DNA from 2 places in the Shewanella sp. GutDb-MelDb genome. Region 1 is predicted to be linked to the other one. Evidence: riboswitches for the same ligand, from Rfam matches in the RefSeq annotation. Region 1 holds a riboswitch; the other holds the start of a gene.
The links. Region 1 has a riboswitch for thiamine pyrophosphate ahead of thiC (phosphomethylpyrimidine synthase ThiC). Riboswitches for the same ligand answer to the same signal wherever they lie in the genome.
Positions count from the first base shown of each region.

Region 2: linked by a shared signal. The riboswitch ahead of CXF82_RS12190 (TonB-dependent receptor) and the one ahead of thiC (phosphomethylpyrimidine synthase ThiC) in region 1 are both predicted to bind thiamine pyrophosphate.

Region 1 is NZ_PJBM01000140.1:6,810-15,041, forward strand. Features, by position in the region: gene CXF82_RS05750 (YdeI/OmpD-associated family protein) at 165-740, shown strand; gene CXF82_RS05755 (PhzF family phenazine biosynthesis protein) at 824-1,624, shown strand; gene CXF82_RS05760 (RecX family transcriptional regulator) at 2,039-2,848, shown strand; gene CXF82_RS22460 (DUF3861 domain-containing protein) at 2,953-3,087, shown strand; gene CXF82_RS05770 (PAQR family membrane homeostasis protein TrhA) at 3,508-4,197, opposite strand; gene CXF82_RS05775 (hypothetical protein) at 4,564-5,610, shown strand; TPP riboswitch at 5,779-5,877, shown strand; gene thiC (phosphomethylpyrimidine synthase ThiC) at 6,027-8,045, shown strand; partial or broken gene CXF82_RS05785 (bifunctional hydroxymethylpyrimidine kinase/phosphomethylpyrimidine kinase) at 8,048-8,232, shown strand, end outside.
Region 2 is NZ_PJBM01000226.1:38,229-46,460, reverse strand. Features, by position in the region: gene CXF82_RS12230 (bifunctional protein-serine/threonine kinase/phosphatase) at 1-196, shown strand, start outside; gene CXF82_RS12225 (helix-turn-helix transcriptional regulator) at 460-1,095, shown strand; gene CXF82_RS12220 (hypothetical protein) at 1,265-1,612, shown strand; gene CXF82_RS12215 (helix-turn-helix domain-containing protein) at 1,692-2,105, opposite strand; gene hinT (purine nucleoside phosphoramidase) at 2,293-2,649, shown strand; gene CXF82_RS12205 (PaaI family thioesterase) at 2,646-3,149, shown strand; gene CXF82_RS12200 (PaaI family thioesterase) at 3,142-3,612, shown strand; gene CXF82_RS12195 (YcfL family putative periplasmic lipoprotein) at 3,662-4,051, shown strand; TPP riboswitch at 4,173-4,304, shown strand; gene CXF82_RS12190 (TonB-dependent receptor) at 4,356-6,494, shown strand; gene CXF82_RS12185 (hypothetical protein) at 6,561-6,821, shown strand; gene pnuC (nicotinamide riboside transporter PnuC) at 6,958-7,620, shown strand; gene CXF82_RS12175 (phosphotransferase) at 7,622-8,232, shown strand, end outside.

The DNA of each region.
Region 1 (8,232 bases):
TAGCAATGCTACCTTGGGTTGACATAAGCGTACAGTCAAGAACGTTATCGAACTGCTATTGAATAAGCTGTTGAACAAAACAGTTTGTTATGTTTATTGGCCATATTATAACTAACAATGTTAGTGCGCTTAATGCGACGTTATCCCGAAGAGAATCAAGTTTTATGCCTGAAGCCAATCCAGCGAGAATCATGACCTTTGTATCGCCGAAAGATCTCAGTCAGTGGCTCAAAGTGAATCACGCCTCTGAAAGTGAACTATGGGTGAAGATATACAAGAAAAATACTAGGATTCAGAGCGTGACTTGGGATGAGCTCGTGATTGAGGTTCTATGTTGGGGTTGGATCGACGGTATTAAGAAGTCAATCGATGACCAAGCCTACCTTCAGCGCATTACTCCCAGAAAAACGCGCAGTAACTGGTCTAAAAGAAATACAGAGCATGCGGAGAGTTTGATAAATGAGAGCCGGATGATGGAATCAGGGCTCGTGCATATTCGTGCTGCAAAAGCGGACGGTCGCTGGGAAAATGCCTATGTGCTAAGTGAAATGGAAGTACCCGCAGACTTCCTAGCGGCACTGGAGAGCAAGCCGAATGTTAAGGCGTTTTTTGATACTCTCAATAAATCGAGTCGTTATGCTATCGCGTATGGATTGAAAAGTGCGAAGAAACCCGAAACCAGACTTAGGCGATTTACAAAATTTATGAACATGCTTGTGCACGAAGAAAAGCCTAAATAAGTGGAATTAGGCTTAATAGGTTTTTCAAACGGACGCATAATAAGTCGTTATGCAACCAAGTTGTTCAACGCAAGGAGGAAATCTTGGAATTAGATATATATCAAGTTGATTCATTTACGACTAAGCCATTTAAAGGGAATCCAGCTGGAGTTTGTATATCAGAAAATGATCTTGATGAAAATCTCATGTTTTCTATCGCAGAAGAAATGGCAGTTTCTGAAACTGCATTTTTATCATTAAGTAACATGAAATTAAGGTGGTTTACACCCAAAATAGAAGTAAGCTTGTGTGGTCATGGAACATTGGCCGTCGCACATGTTTTAAAGGAAAATGGCTTGGTTGCGATTGGCGATACATTAGTTTTTGACACATTGTCAGGTGCTTTACTGGTCACAGTACAAGATAAAACGATTGAAATGGATTTTCCATCAACCACTATCAATTCGGGTATTTCTAGCCATGTAGAGCTCTTAGATCTTCTTGGGATCAATCCAGAACACGTGATTTTTTTGGGTCACTTCGATTCAAAATTTTTTATCGAAATTGACAGCGAGGAAACGCTGTTGGGGTTAAACCCAAACTTTGATGGCTTAAAGAAATTAAAGGGCCGTAGTGTTGTCATTACTGCAAAATCAGTATCCAGTGAATTTGATTTTATTTCTCGGTATTTTGCTCCTTGGGTTGGTGTTAATGAAGACCCAGTTACGGGTTCAGCACATTGTGCTTTAGCTGTATATTGGGAAGCAAAGCTTAAGAAAAACAAGCTTAAAGGCTATCAAGCTTCTGCCCGTGGTGGTTTCGTCAATGTTGAATTATTGCCAAATAATCGAGTGAAACTGATTGGTTCAGCGATAACTACGTTGAAAGGGGTTTTATACGTATAGGCAGTGTAACGATTTGATAATAAATGTAAAATTTAACATCCATCTTGACTCTTTGCACTTTTTACAACCAATCTTATTTGTTATTAAGGCGTTGCGACACCGTAAGCTTCTTACATTCCCTAATCAGAATTTCATGAATTAAAGCCTAAGCACTAACCCACTGATGTAAAGATGTGGGTTAGGGTAAGTGCCTATCAAAATGCCCAAGAAGTGTTGGGGGTAAAGACGCGTTTATATGCTGTTTATCTGCATCTACTTTTCTCACACATTCCCTAATACAAGCAGAGTTAACCGGGGCATATATGGTTTTTGTCAAATCGTATTCGAGTACGAAGATACACCTAGTGCGTACTCAACAACGCGGGGATCTGCTACACTGCTTTTGGTTATTTTTTAATTTAAGATCAATTTGTTATGCAGCGCCAACCATTACGTCAAGCCAAAACTATCGATAACGTTTTCAATAGCGCCTATTGGCACCTTGGTCAGCAAGATTTTACCATTAATGAAATTCGGACCAAGCTTGAACGGAAAACCGAAAACCAAGAATGGATTGATATTGTCCTCGCCAAACTAATAGAGAACGAATATTTAAAAAATGACTTTGACTTTGCGGTGCGCTATTGCGAGGTAGCCTTTAGTAATGAACTCGGTAAAGGCGCAATAAGACGTAAGTTACAACTGCGCGGCGTTCCCGTCACCGACATTGATACTGCGATAGAGCAAGTAATGGACGAGCAAAAAGTCGATGCGTTTGAGATGGCCACATCTAGGCTGTTAAGCAAGTTTGATAACTTTTATGGCACCAACAAAGAAAAGGTCTATACGCAGATGACCACTAAAGGTTTCTCTCGCGTAGAAATAGATCACGCATTATCACAACATCCAGAGCGTGAAACACTGCGCAGTAAATTAGCGGTGAAAGCAGACAAAGTTGACTTAACAACGGAAATAATCAAGCTATTTAACAAAGGTAAAGGCGAAACCTTGATCTTGCAAGAATTAAAGCAGCGACTGATTGATGTGAGTGACTTTGAAGATACTGTGTACAAATTAACGCTATCAGAAGATGTCGACTTTTATCAAAGTTGTAAAAAAGAGTTGGCGAAAAAGCGCTATGACTTATCGGATTATAAAGGAAAGTCGAAAGCGTACGCCTATTTATCCCGGAAAGGGTTCGGCAGTGATGAAATAAAAGAAGCAATGAATCCGGATGATGACTAACTAAAAGAAACCGTTAAAGAAACAATTATGGTACTCAGTATTGCGATTTTAAATATTGTAAACAGTAATATATCGATAAGCACCTAACACTAGAGGCAATAACGATGACCACTAAAATTCGAAGTGATAATTGCTACCGCATCACCATTGAAGAGGGAGTATCGCTAGAGGAAATGGGGAAAACACGACAGTTTGAGTTACAAGATAGAGAAGATTTGTTCAAGGCTGTAGAAACTTAAAGAAAGGCAGTGGGTTGGAAGACTCTCTTGTAACTAAGGTTGCTGTTGCGCTACGCTTATTAGGTCCCGTTATGATTGAACATTGCAAACATGCGTTTTTTTAGATTTTATGCCCATTTTAAGACATTTATGCAACATATAAAAAGTATGGTGAAAAGTGCAGTAAAAGAAAAATAGTTTCGCTGCCGGAGGAAAGTGGTCTATTTTTCCTTATCGATGAGACTGACATCTACAGTGTTAATGTTATAGGGGCTCTAAGCTAACGAGTCGTCTTTGTTCGAAGAAAGCTATATCGCGATATATAGACTAATACCCTCTACGCTACATCAAACCAATACGCTAACAAATCCTTGTCTAAAATAAGAGCTCAGTCATTTAGTGTTATATTGTCATTACACAATGAAGACCATTTATACACGATTAAATGACCGTTAAGTAAACGCAGAGGAAGTGGCTAATGGCGCCACCTAATACAAACAAGTGCCATATCGCGTGGTTGTAGGGAATGCGTTTAGCAACATAAAAAACAATCCCTAAACTGTAAAATAACCCGCCAATAATGAGAAGGTTAAAGCCTAATGGCGACATTCCTGCAATTAACTCTTTCATCACGGTGACACAGAGCCAACCCATGGCAAGGTACAAGGCTAGACTGAAGACTTTAAAGCGAGTGATAAAGAGTGTCTTGAAAAGAATGCCTCCGATTGCCAATGACCAAATGGCAATGAGCACCAAGTTGGCATTTCCGTTGCCATTTTCATTTTCTAAACTAATCAGCATTAAAGGGGTATAGGTACCCGCTATCAACAGGTAGATGGCACAATGGTCGGCAATTTTTAATTTATGCTTCAAAGCTTTATCTGTTGCGCTATGATATAGAGTCGAGCAAAGAAAGAGCAAAATAATGCTGCCGCAGTAAATCACTACACCTGCCATTTGCACAAAAGTTAATTGCTCATAGCCTTTTAAAATACACATAATCAAGCCAATAACACCTGCCACAACGCCTAACCCATGACTTAGGCTGTTTGCTAGTTCTTCTTTAACGCTATAACTAGCACTTGATACTAGGGTTTGCTTTGGCGACAAGGTTGATTCTTGAGTAGACATAAGGCGTAAATGACTTCTGGTTTGACCACGATTAGCTGCAGTGTATCAGCTTTAATGATAATAGTCATAGTTTAGCGTACACGTGTTAGCTTAAAATAGGTCCAATGCAATCACCATTACATTAGTGATGATCAATGATAAAAAAAGACAATAACACTCGATGTTGAACTTTTGTAATAAAGCGGTATCTAATGTTTTAAGTGATTATTATTCATTGATAAATTAGCTTAATTAACCAGCCACAAACAAGCTTCATGTTAAATAAATCAGCATGAGTCAATCGTTATAAATAACGCCATTATTAAGGTTAACCTTGTCTTCTCATGGCGTTAATTGAACCTTATGGACTATAGAGTTATTCATCGGATGAAACCAGTTAGCAGATCCTCAGCACCTGTTTTTACTGCGCTTGCAGCAGAGAATGGCAAAGGACAACCTCTGCTCAGTTTATCGGTAAGCACTGAGGAAGCCAGTGCAACTTTGGCGGTCATTAGGGCTGATAAACAGTTTGAGCTCCCGGTCAGCCATCCTCTAGTTAAACCTATGTTTGGTATCAACACCGCTGCGGAATTAACCTCTATCGCTGAGGTCGTTGTTGAGGCAGATAATCGTGATAAAGGCGGCGTGAAACGCTCTTCTTGCTTGCGTTCATTTCAGCTGTTTCAATCATTCATATGGGTTATTTTACTGCACATTGTATTGATTGGTATTATTAATCAGCTTTGGGTGAGACAAACGCTAAAGGTTACAACTGTTGCCCCAATCAAAATCCAATCATACCTGTATGTCGAAGCTAAACCGGTAAAAGATGAGGTGATGGATAGCATCGACAGCTCAACAAGTAAGGTGAGATCGCCACGTCATTCGCCAACAGATAGCGACAACCCCAGCGAGGCTGACGAACTTGTCGAGACATCGCCAGTACATGAACCCGCGATGGAGGCTGACAACACCATTGAAGCCATACTGCCGACAACGGATTTATCGGAAAAAACGGACATAAGAATTAATAAGAGCCTGCCGACGTACGTTCCTCGCCGTAGTGCAATGGCTATTGCTCAATCCTATCTTCAACGAAAAAATGATGCCGCACTAGATGCACTGATTGTCGATAAAGCCAATAAATATAGCGGGCCGCACTCTTTGAGTAAGATGGATGGTGACATGGTAGAGTTAGTTTTTCCTGAGGTAGATGAGTACAGCAAAATACCCACGACAGATCATCGACTCGATCCTAACCGTATCGTACGTCACGGTGATACCTGCTTTCGAATAGTGCAGGTGCCGACCCAAATTAACCCTTACGCAGAAAATATCGGTTACCCCTTTAACTGCGGTGGCGATAAAGTTAAAAAAGCGATTAATGACGCTATCTCAGCACGATTAGAAAAGAGAATGATTAGTCGAAAATAGTCGTTTTTGAGGTGATAATTTTTCATGATAAATAGTGGTTTAATATGCAGTATTAAATTATTCGTATTATTATCAACAAGCTATGGGTCAATAAAAATATTTACCATAACAGGGGTTTGTGAATGATTTGTACTTGTTTCTTAGTCACTGTTAGGCTTATACTGCCGGCTCATCTTGTCGGAGTGCCATATGGCTGAGACCGTTTATTCGGGATCCGTTGAACCTGATCAGGCTAGAACCTGCGTAGGTAACAAGCGAAATAACTGCATAGTATCGGCTGTATTAATGCTGCTAGCAGTCACATTTCGGTGGTTAAGTGCATCTGGAATTAGCGTTATGACGCGGTTTCATTTTCAACTTTCAATTACTCATTTCTCCTGACAAGCAACTTCATTTTTATAATAGTGAGTTTGCTAATGTCTAAACGCCGCGAAACCCGAGCTCAAGCTCAACAGTTCATCGATAACCTAAAACCGTTACAACACCCAAATTCCGAGAAGATCTATCTTCAAGGTAGCCGCGTTGATCTTAACGTCGGTATGCGCCAAATTCATCAAGCTGACACTTTGCTCAGTGGTGATGAGAAAAATCCTGTATTTGAAGCTAACCCACCGCTGAAAGTATACGACTGTGCTGGGGCTTACTCAGATCCTGATGCCAATATTGATGTGCACAAAGGCTTAGATAAATTACGTCATAACTGGATCGTTGAACGAAATGATACCGAACAGTTACCCGCTGTCAGCTCTGGTTTTACCCAGCAACGCTTGGCCGATGATGGTTTAGACCATTTACGTTTTGAGTCGTTAGTGCCTCCTCGCCGTGCAAAGTCTGGTCAGCGCGTAACGCAAATGCACTATGCCCGCCAAGGGATTATCACCCCTGAAATGGAATATATCGCTATTCGCGAAAATATGGCAATGGCAGAGGTGACCGACCCTATGTTAACTCAAAAAAATAAGGGCGAAAGCTTTGGCGCCGTTATCGATGAGCCAATCACTGCTGAGTTTGTTCGCAGTGAAATTGCTCGTGGCCGAGCCATTATCCCGTTAAATATCAATCATCCTGAAGCTGAACCGATGATTATTGGACGTAACTTTTTAGTGAAAGTGAACGCCAATATTGGTAATTCAGCAGTGACTTCTTCTATCGAAGAAGAGGTTGAAAAGCTGGTGTGGTCTACCCGCTGGGGGGCTGATACGGTAATGGACTTGTCTACCGGTCGTTATATCCACGAAACCCGAGAGTGGATTATCCGCAACTCTCCTGTCCCCATTGGAACCGTGCCTATCTATCAAGCACTCGAAAAAGTGAATGGTGTTGCTGAAGATCTTAACTGGGAAACATTCCGCGACACCTTGATAGAGCAAGCTGAGCAAGGCGTTGACTACTTTACTATCCATGCGGGTGTATTGCTGTGTTACGTACCCATGACCGCAAAACGCCTCACGGGCATCGTATCGCGCGGGGGGTCTATTCTGGCTAAATGGTGTTTGTCGCACCATAAAGAAAACTTCCTCTATGAACATTTCAGAGATATTTGTGAGATCTGTGCAGCTTATGATGTCTCACTGTCATTAGGGGATGGTATGCGTCCGGGCTCGATTGCTGATGCCAATGATGAAGCTCAATTTGCAGAGCTCGAGACCTTAGGCGAGCTGGTTAAAATTGCCTGGCAATACGATGTTCAGACCATCATTGAAGGGCCTGGCCATATTCCAATGAACCTCATTAAAGAGAATATGGATAAGCAATTAGATATTTGTGATGAGGCGCCTTTTTATACTTTAGGCCCGCAAACGACCGACATTGCTCCTGGTTATGATCACTTTACCTCAGGTATAGGCGCGGCGATGATTGCCTGGTATGGCTGTGCAATGTTGTGCTATGTGACGCCAAAAGAGCATCTGGGCTTACCTAATAAAGACGATGTTAAACAGGGGCTTATTGCTTATAAGATTGCGGCTCATGCTGGCGATGTTGCTAAAGGTCACCCAAGTGCACAAATTCGAGATAACGCACTTTCAAAAGCACGTTTTGAGTTCCGATGGGAAGATCAATATAACTTAGGCTTGGATCCTGAAACGGCTCGCGCTTATCACGATGAGTCACTGCCGCAAGAGTCAGCCAAAGTGGCTCACTTTTGCTCTATGTGTGGTCCAAAGTTCTGTTCAATGAAAATAAGCCAAGAGGTTCGCGACTACGCCGCAGCGCAAGAGAAGCTGGCGTTAGAAGTTGAAGCAAAGGGGGTCGAAGTTAAGTCACCCGCAGAGTATCAAGCCTATAGCGGTCAAACTGAAACATCAGCGCTTTCGGATAGTGATATTAGCAGTGGCATGGCGCAGATGTCAGCTGAGTTTAAGGCCAAGGGCGCTGAGTTATATCACGAAGCAGGCACTGGCGCTGAAAGTAAAGTCGTCGCGTTAGAGGAGTAGTTATGGCTGAGGTTAATTCTAGCCGACTGCCAACGAGCAATCGTCCATTAGTGTGGACGATTGCGGGTTCCGATAGCGGCGGCGGTGCAGGGGTTCAGGCCGATTTGGCCAGCATGCTTGATCTTGAAACACATGGTTGCAGCGTGATCACCGCTGTCACGGCACAGAGTTCGGTGACGGTAGCAGC
Region 2 (8,232 bases), on a different contig from region 1:
TAAAAAGGGGCTTAGTGTTGCGCCAGAGCAGCGTCAAGCTGACAGCCGTGAATGGTTGTTTGAGATGACTCAGCCGGTAACACATTGGCAGCAATCAGCCGTGAAATCGCCGTTGATTGATCGTCAACCATTGCTTTTTTGGCAATGTTTGACTGTATTTTTTGGGTTGTTGGCCGTACTACTTGCCCTGTTTTAAGATGGGTTATATCTTGAGTTGTACTCAAGATTGGCTTGCTATATTTTTGAATGAATTGACGTCTCAAAGGAAGAGGGCTTATAACAGCGACGAGCGTATTTTATTAACAGACTATGGAGGTATACAATCTGGATTTTCGATAGCAAAAATAGTATGAAAATTATAAATATTCAATGCTGAATTTCTTTCGTTAGTTCATTATTTGAATTTTGTATTACACTAATAGATACAAGGATGGTTACCATATAAACATGGAGAGTTAAATGTTTAAAGTTATGCACTGGGTTATTGTAACCCGATCACAAATATTAGTCGATCTGCTCAATACTCGATGGCCTCAACAATTTTTAGTTAAAATTCATAATGTTATTCCAGATAATGTTATCGATTATTTTACTGAAAACAGAGTAAGTCTGGTCATTATTGATCTCTCTAGTGTAGATATCCCAAAAGCCTATCAAATTCAACGAAGGTTAGATAAAGAGAGGAGTGGGGCTCGGGTTGTGTTCCTGCATTATCCTCAACAAGTAGATGCCAAATTCTTAGTTCAAAGCAATATTACAGCGGGTCTATTCTATTCGGGCGCCTCATTAGACACTATTGGTTTAGGCATGGCCAAAATAGTTCAGGGGTTAACTTGTATTCCAGACGATTTTAATCAACAAGATGTTCATAACGTCAGTACTGATGAAGAGTCAGACGCTCTGACTATCCGAGAACGTGAAGTACTGCAGGTCCTGCGTTCAGGGAGTACCAACATTGATATTGCCAATCAACTATTTGTGAGTGAAAGTACGATTAAAACCCATTTATATCGTGCTTTTAGAAAAATTGGAGTTTCTAGCCGCGGCCAAGCAATCGCTTGGGCACAAATGAATACCCATGAAGTCATTCAATAAATCTCTTCAATGGGATTAAGCTCTCATTGACTTTACTGATATTGTTAGGCGCTCAACTTAAGTGCCTTTTTTATCACTACCATCACAACTAAACTCATTGCTATACAGTTGTGTATTCATTTGGTATTATCGCTTTCGTGGTTAAACTATGAGATCGAAAGAGATGAATATGATTAAAGTTATTATGTTGGTTATTACTATTTTATCGGTAATGTTTTTTGCTGAGGCGGCCACTGTCGGTTGTGATAGGGCGGGTGGAGTGAAATGCCAGAAAGTTAATAAGCCCTACAAGTCCTATAAACGTGCAAAAGTGATTGTCATTCCTAGAAGTCATCTTCATTACCATGCTTATCATACGCCACTGCTTTCAGCATTAGGCTTAGCTATTGTGCTAGATGCTGCCGGTAATGCGGTAACCAATAAAGGCGATAAAGTGGTGGTGCTTGGGGAAGGTAATGAAGTTAAAAATGTTTATGAAAAAGATGGCGTTGTTTACCTGATTAAGGAACAGAGTTAACTTGGATAATCTATGGGCCAAATCAACGGAAAGCGGTGTTGTTTTGGCCATGTACATATAACGAGCACCAAATCTAATATTACTTGTCTTGCTCACGTTCACTGTTTAAAAATTCAAAGCCTCTTTTCCAAAATATAAATTGCTCTTCATCAGGTAACTTTCTCACTTCTTTAAGCATATTGTTAAAAGCTGAGTCAATCATAAGTCGATCTGATAATTTGAGGTAACGATACACAACAGGTCTTAAAACAACTGAAAAATCCCCGCTAAGATCTGAGTAACGCTGTTCTTCTAACGCATACGTATTCAACACCAGTTCACGCATGCTAAGTGCGGCAAGTAGTGAGTTTTTGTCACTGAATGACTGATATTGAGCAGCGCGTGAGTAACCAGCTCTTTTGTGAACGTCGGACATATTGAGCGCGATCATGCCATTTTCTTTTATCAGCTCGGCGGCAGCATTAAGCAGTGCGGTTTCTTTAGCGGTGAGCATGATGAGTCCTGTAATTTTTTATTTATTTAAAATGGATATGGTCCTAAAGTCAATCATATTGTGTATACAGCTGTTCAATTGGCACTCAAATCATTGCAAATAGACTTTTTAACGCATAAAAACGCGAATCGCCAGATGCCGTTTTTCGAGTATACTAGGTTTAACTTATTCTTATGAGAGCAATAAAATGGCCGAAGAAACCATATTCAGCAAAATTATTCGACGTGAAATTCCAGCAGATATCCTATTTCAAGATGAGCTAGTGACTGCATTTAGAGATATCAGTGCACAAGCACCGACGCATATATTGATTATTCCTAACCATCTGATCCCGACAATAAATGATATTAAGGCTTCCGATGAGAAAGCGTTGGGAAGAATGATGTCTGTTGCGGCCAAACTGGCTCGCGAGGAAGGGATAGCAGAAGACGGTTATCGCGTGATCTTGAACTGTAATGAACACGCAGGCCAAGAGGTTTTCCATATTCACATGCATTTAGTCGGAGGCCACTCTTTAGGCCCTATGTTGAGTCAAAAACGATGAAAAAAGCTGCCGATGTTTTTCCGTTAACGGAGATGGCAAGTCGATTTGTTGGGCAACTTACTCAGTGCCAAAAATTAAAGCTTAAGGTGTTAGAGGGCAGTGATAAACATGTGCTCATTGAGCTGCCTTATGATCCTCAACTTGTTGGTTACCCAGACACTGGTGTGATCCACGGTGGAGTGATAACAACATTGATGGATACGGCCAGTGGCTGCGCTGTCGTGTGTTCTATTTTTGATCAGTTTGGTGCTTTGGAGATCTCACCAACGCTTGATCTGCGAGTTGATTACATGAAACCTGCTGAACCGTTTAAGCCAGTCTATGGTTTTGCAGAGTGTTATAAATTGTCATCTAGCGTCGCTTTTACTCGTGCTATTGCTTACCAAGATTCAATCGATGATCCCATTGCTAATGCGGTAGGCTCGTTTATGCGAATTAGTCCAGAAATGGTTGGCGAAGAGTTTAGACAAGCACTGATGGGAGAGCCGCGTCATGACTAACCCGAGTCATTCAGAATCTGATGCGACAAAGTTAGATTTCAAAAGTATCGTACGAAAAGCAACGGAACTAAATGATTTTGGTCACTTGCTTGAACATGTGCCTTACGCCCAGTTTATTGGAATGGGTGTTGAGCGTTTTGGCGATGAACTGGTTTTTAAGCTGCCAGCAAAAGATGATAATATCGGTAACCCAGTACTACCTGCACTGCATGGTGGTGTTATCGCAGGTTTTATGGAAATGTCAGCCATTGTGCAGCTAATGGTCTTTATGCAGACCACTAAAGTACCAAAAGTAGTTGATTTCTCAATTGATTATCTCAGAGCTGGCTACCATAAAGGTAGCTTTGCTGAATGTAAGATCACTCGCCAAGGTCGACGAGTCGCTAACGTGAGCATTACTTGTTGGCAGACTAATCGTAAACACTTGATTGCGACGGCAAGAGCCCATTTTTTAATAGATTAACTTAGCTATCCTTGTATTAACACTGAATGATTTTATTCTAGGGAACAAAATGAAAAAATTGATTTTAGGCTTATTTACAGCGTTGATTGTCGCGGCTTGTGCACCACACACAGCAGGCTTAATGGTGGGTTCTAAAGGTGAAGTGCGTGTTGATAACAACAGCTTTGGTAAAGAAGTCACCGTAGGAAGTGTAATGGCGCGCCCTGAAGGTGGTTTTTTACAAGGCACGGGCACGATTATTAGTCAGGTCTCTACTGACTTGCGCTTGCAGTATAAATTCACTTGGTTTGATACCAGTGGCATGACGATTGATGATGAAGGCGTAAGCTGGAAGTCAGTAAAATTGCATGGCAAGCAGCAGCTACAAGTATCAGCGGTTGCGCCTAATGTTAACGCAACTCGCTTTGAGCTATATGTAAGAAAAGCCTTTTCAAATTAATATGTAGATGATTAGAAATTATATTTGTTATGAAAACGTCAGCAAAGCTGACGTTTTTTTATGCATAAAGATTGTAAACGTTAAGAAGACTGTCATCAGTTTGTGAAATTCATGTATAATCGGCCGCGCCAAGGGGTGTTAAAGTCTATAAACCATAAGTTGGATATTGTGGATTTTAACTGAGATGTTGAAAAACGAACCCTTAGAACCTGATCCGGCTAATACCGGCGTAGGAATGGGCCACAATTCATTTCCCGAACGCTTCTTTATGTTGCCGGATCTCAAAATTTTAATTTGAGGTCCTATGTTAAATCTAAAAACTTATTCTCCTATAGCGGTTGCCGTCATGGCTGCGCTAGTTTCATCACCTACGTTTGCCAATACTGACTCAGAAACACCTGTTGATGAGATGGAAGTCATGGTTGTGACATCTGATTTTCGGGGCACATCGCTAGAAAAAATGCCATCAAGCGTCACCGTTATTGATCAGCAGCAAATTGAGGATGAAGGTGCACAGCACTTTGAAGATATCTTAAACTCAATTGCTAATTTCAACTGGTCCGGTGGTAGCTCAAGACCCAAATACTTCCAAATTCGTGGTGTCGGTGAGCAAGAAGAGTATCAAGGCGCACCTAACTCCTCTGTTGGCTTTATCGTTGATGATATCGATTTGTCCGGTTTAGGCATGGCTTCAAGCATGTACGACTTACAACAAGTTGAAGTATTACGCGGTCCTCAAGGTACACGTTATGGCGCTAATGCGTTAGCAGGTCTTATCTACCTTAAAAGTAATGATCCTACCGACGTATTTGAAAATGGTGCAGAGATCTCGCTAGGCGATGATAATTTACAGACCTTTAGTGGTTTTAGCTCGGGTCCATTAACCGATTCTGGAAACTTGCTTTACCGTGTGTCGCTGCAACAGCATCAGCAAGATGGTTATCGAGATAATCTTTATCTTGGTGAGAGCGATACTAATAACCGTGATGAATTCACTGGTCGCGCAAAATTACGTTGGTACGCGACTGAAGAACTAGAAATTGACCTGACTTACTTACATGCAAATTACGATAATGGATATGATGCTTGGACATTAGATAATAACGGTTTTGATACGTTAACGGATGCACCTGGCGTTGATAAGCAACGTACTAACGGCACCGTTTTAAAGTTTATTTACACTGGTGCTGAAAATGTTGAACTGACTTCATTAACCTCTCTGGCACAGTCAAAAACTCACCATAACTATGACGGTGACTGGGCTAACCCTGATTATTGGGACAGTCGAGATTGCGATGGTAGCCCTTGTGAATATGAGTATAACTGGGATAAGAAAGGCGACAGGCAGACCATCACGCAAGAGTTTAGGTTAGCTTCAACTGAATCAGGCCGTATATTTGCGGGCAGTACTGACTGGCTCGTCGGTGTATACGCAATGGATCTACAAGAAGACAATGAGACTATGGATACTTATAGTCAGTTAAGTGCGGAATACGAGGCGCAAAACTATGCGTTATTTGGTCAATTAGATTCAGACCTAGGTTCGGGCTATGCTTTGTCGGTAGGACTGCGGACAGAGCGTCGAGATAGTGAATACAGTGATTCAGATGGCGACGAATTTAAGCCAAGCGAAACCATGTGGGGCGGGCATATTGCGTTAAGCAAAGCACTCGGTGAAAACCACGAGTCATATATCCGCGTGGCGAGAGGCTATAAAGCGGGTGGCTTTAATATGTCACTGCCGAGTGAACTCGCCGATAAAAAAGAGTACGACACTGAAATTCTTTATAACTACGAAGTGGGTTTGAAGTCGGTTTGGTTTGATGGTCAAGCAAGCACTAATCTGTCGGTATTCTTTATGGATAGACAAGATCAACAAGTCGCGGCATCGCAACAATCGACAGTACCTGGCGAAGAGGGGAATTTTATTCTCTTTACCGAAAATGCAGGCAGTTCTCATAACTATGGTGCTGAGCTTGACGGCAACTGGTATGCAACCGATAACCTAAAGCTTTACACCAGTTTAGGTTGGTTAGAAACCGCTTATGGTGATTACGAGTACGAAGATAAATATGGCACCGTAGTCGATCTTTCTGGCCGTGAGCTAGCGCATTCCCCTAACTTTACCTTTAGTGTTGGCGCGACTTATCGCAACGATGCTGGTTGGTTTGCTAACGTGAATGCCAGTGGTAAGAGTGATTTTTATTACTCGGATAGTAACGAGTCTACATCAGATGCATACCAAATTTTTAACGCCAAAATAGGTTACGAAGCTGACATGTGGTCTGCATATCTCTGGGGACGTAACCTATTTGATGAAAAATACGGCGTTCGAGGCTTCTATTTTGGCAACGAGCCAGATTTAGGCTGGGCAGATAAGCAATATGTACGCTATGGTGATCCACGCCAACTAGGGGTTACTTTAAACGTTAAGTTTATGTAAATCCTAATTAATAAATAGTTATTACTCTTTAATATTGTTACCAACAATAAATGCTTGAGGTCAAAAATGAAGTTAACGGCAGAAATTAGTTGCTACCCACTACAAGACAATTATTTAGATCCAATAAGATGGTTTATAGGCCGGGTCGATACCTATGACAATATCCAACGTGTGACTAACGCTATGGCAACACAGGTGTGCGGTGAGTACGCCGAGGTGATGGCAATGTTGGCAACAGAGATGGAAGCGGCCCACGAAAAGTGGGGCAAAGCGGTATTTGTATGTAAATTTATTGGTGGTGAGCTCGACTTAAGCCACAGTGAATAACTAAGCTAAAGTAATATAAGCCACAGCCGTAATGACAATTAGCCACAGGGTGTTATCGATACTTTGTGGCTTTTTATTTGGGCTTTTTATTTTGGGCTTTTAATCGTATATATTTTTAATAGAGAGACTTAAGTCAATGGCAGATTTCTGGCTATCGTTAGTCGACAGTTTTACTTCAGCATTTGGTGAGGCGCAAGCCCTAACAGCGTGGGAAGCGGTTGCTGTATTGCTGGCGCTGGCCTATTTGATACTCGCAATGAAAGGGAGTGTATGGTGTTGGCCTGCGGCATTAACCAGTACAGCAATTTATACGGTGTTGTTTTGGAAAGTGTCGTTACTGATGGAATCGGTTCTTAACATATACTACATGGCGATGGCGGTTTATGGCTATTGGTTGTGGACCAAAGGAGGCAATGGCCATGATGGGGTTAAAATTGTTTCATGGCGACTGTCGACTCACCTTAAATTGATTGCGAGTACCACATTGTTGGCGTTGATTATTGGCTACTTTATGGCAACACAAACTCAAGCCTCATTTCCCTATTTGGACGCCGCAACGACCTGTTTTGCAGTGATGACAACTTTTTTAGTGGCTAAAAAAGTGTTGGAAAACTGGATCTATTGGTTTGTTATTGATGCTGTGTCTATCTACTTGTATGTAAGCAAGGGACTGATGTTAACGTCAGTGCTCTTTGTGTTCTATGTCGTTATGGTGGTGTTTGGTTACTTTATGTGGCGCAATCAAATGAAAACGCAACGGCCAAGTGACAGTATGGTTGTACTGGCAGGAGCGGCTTAAGTTGAGTGACTCGCTTAAGCAAGACTTAGCTCGCTATTTGACTCTGTCAGGTTTGACTCGGGTAAGTGTTATAGCCCCTTTAACGCAAGGTTTGAGCAATCAAAACTATTATGTTCGCGGATTACACCCGAGTAAGGCCGTAGAGTCTGAGTGGGTGCTTAGGCTTAACAGCTGGGCTAGCTCTCAAATCTGTGACCGAGACAGTGAAGTGTATGCTTGGCGCTCTGCAAGCGATGCTAACCTGGCGCCTAAGATGGTCTATATCAGCCCTGATAAGCAATTTTATTTGAGTGAGTTCTTATCCCAACAGCACCACCGTAGCTGGAGTGAGCTTATAAGTGCGAATGGGGCTCACCCTGTTACCCATACCCAAGAGAATTGGCCGGGTGCAGAACAATTGTTACTGCAATTACTCAATGGTTTAAAACAGTTGCCTCCCCCTAAAAATGTCATCACAGTGGATAAACAATGGCAGATATATCACGCCCGCTTGTGCCAAATGCAGCAACAATTACTGAATAAAGACAGTGATATTCATCCAAATATTGAGCCTTGGTTACAACAGTTTGATTGTTTAATCACACAGACTGATGCAATTAATTCAATGTTAGA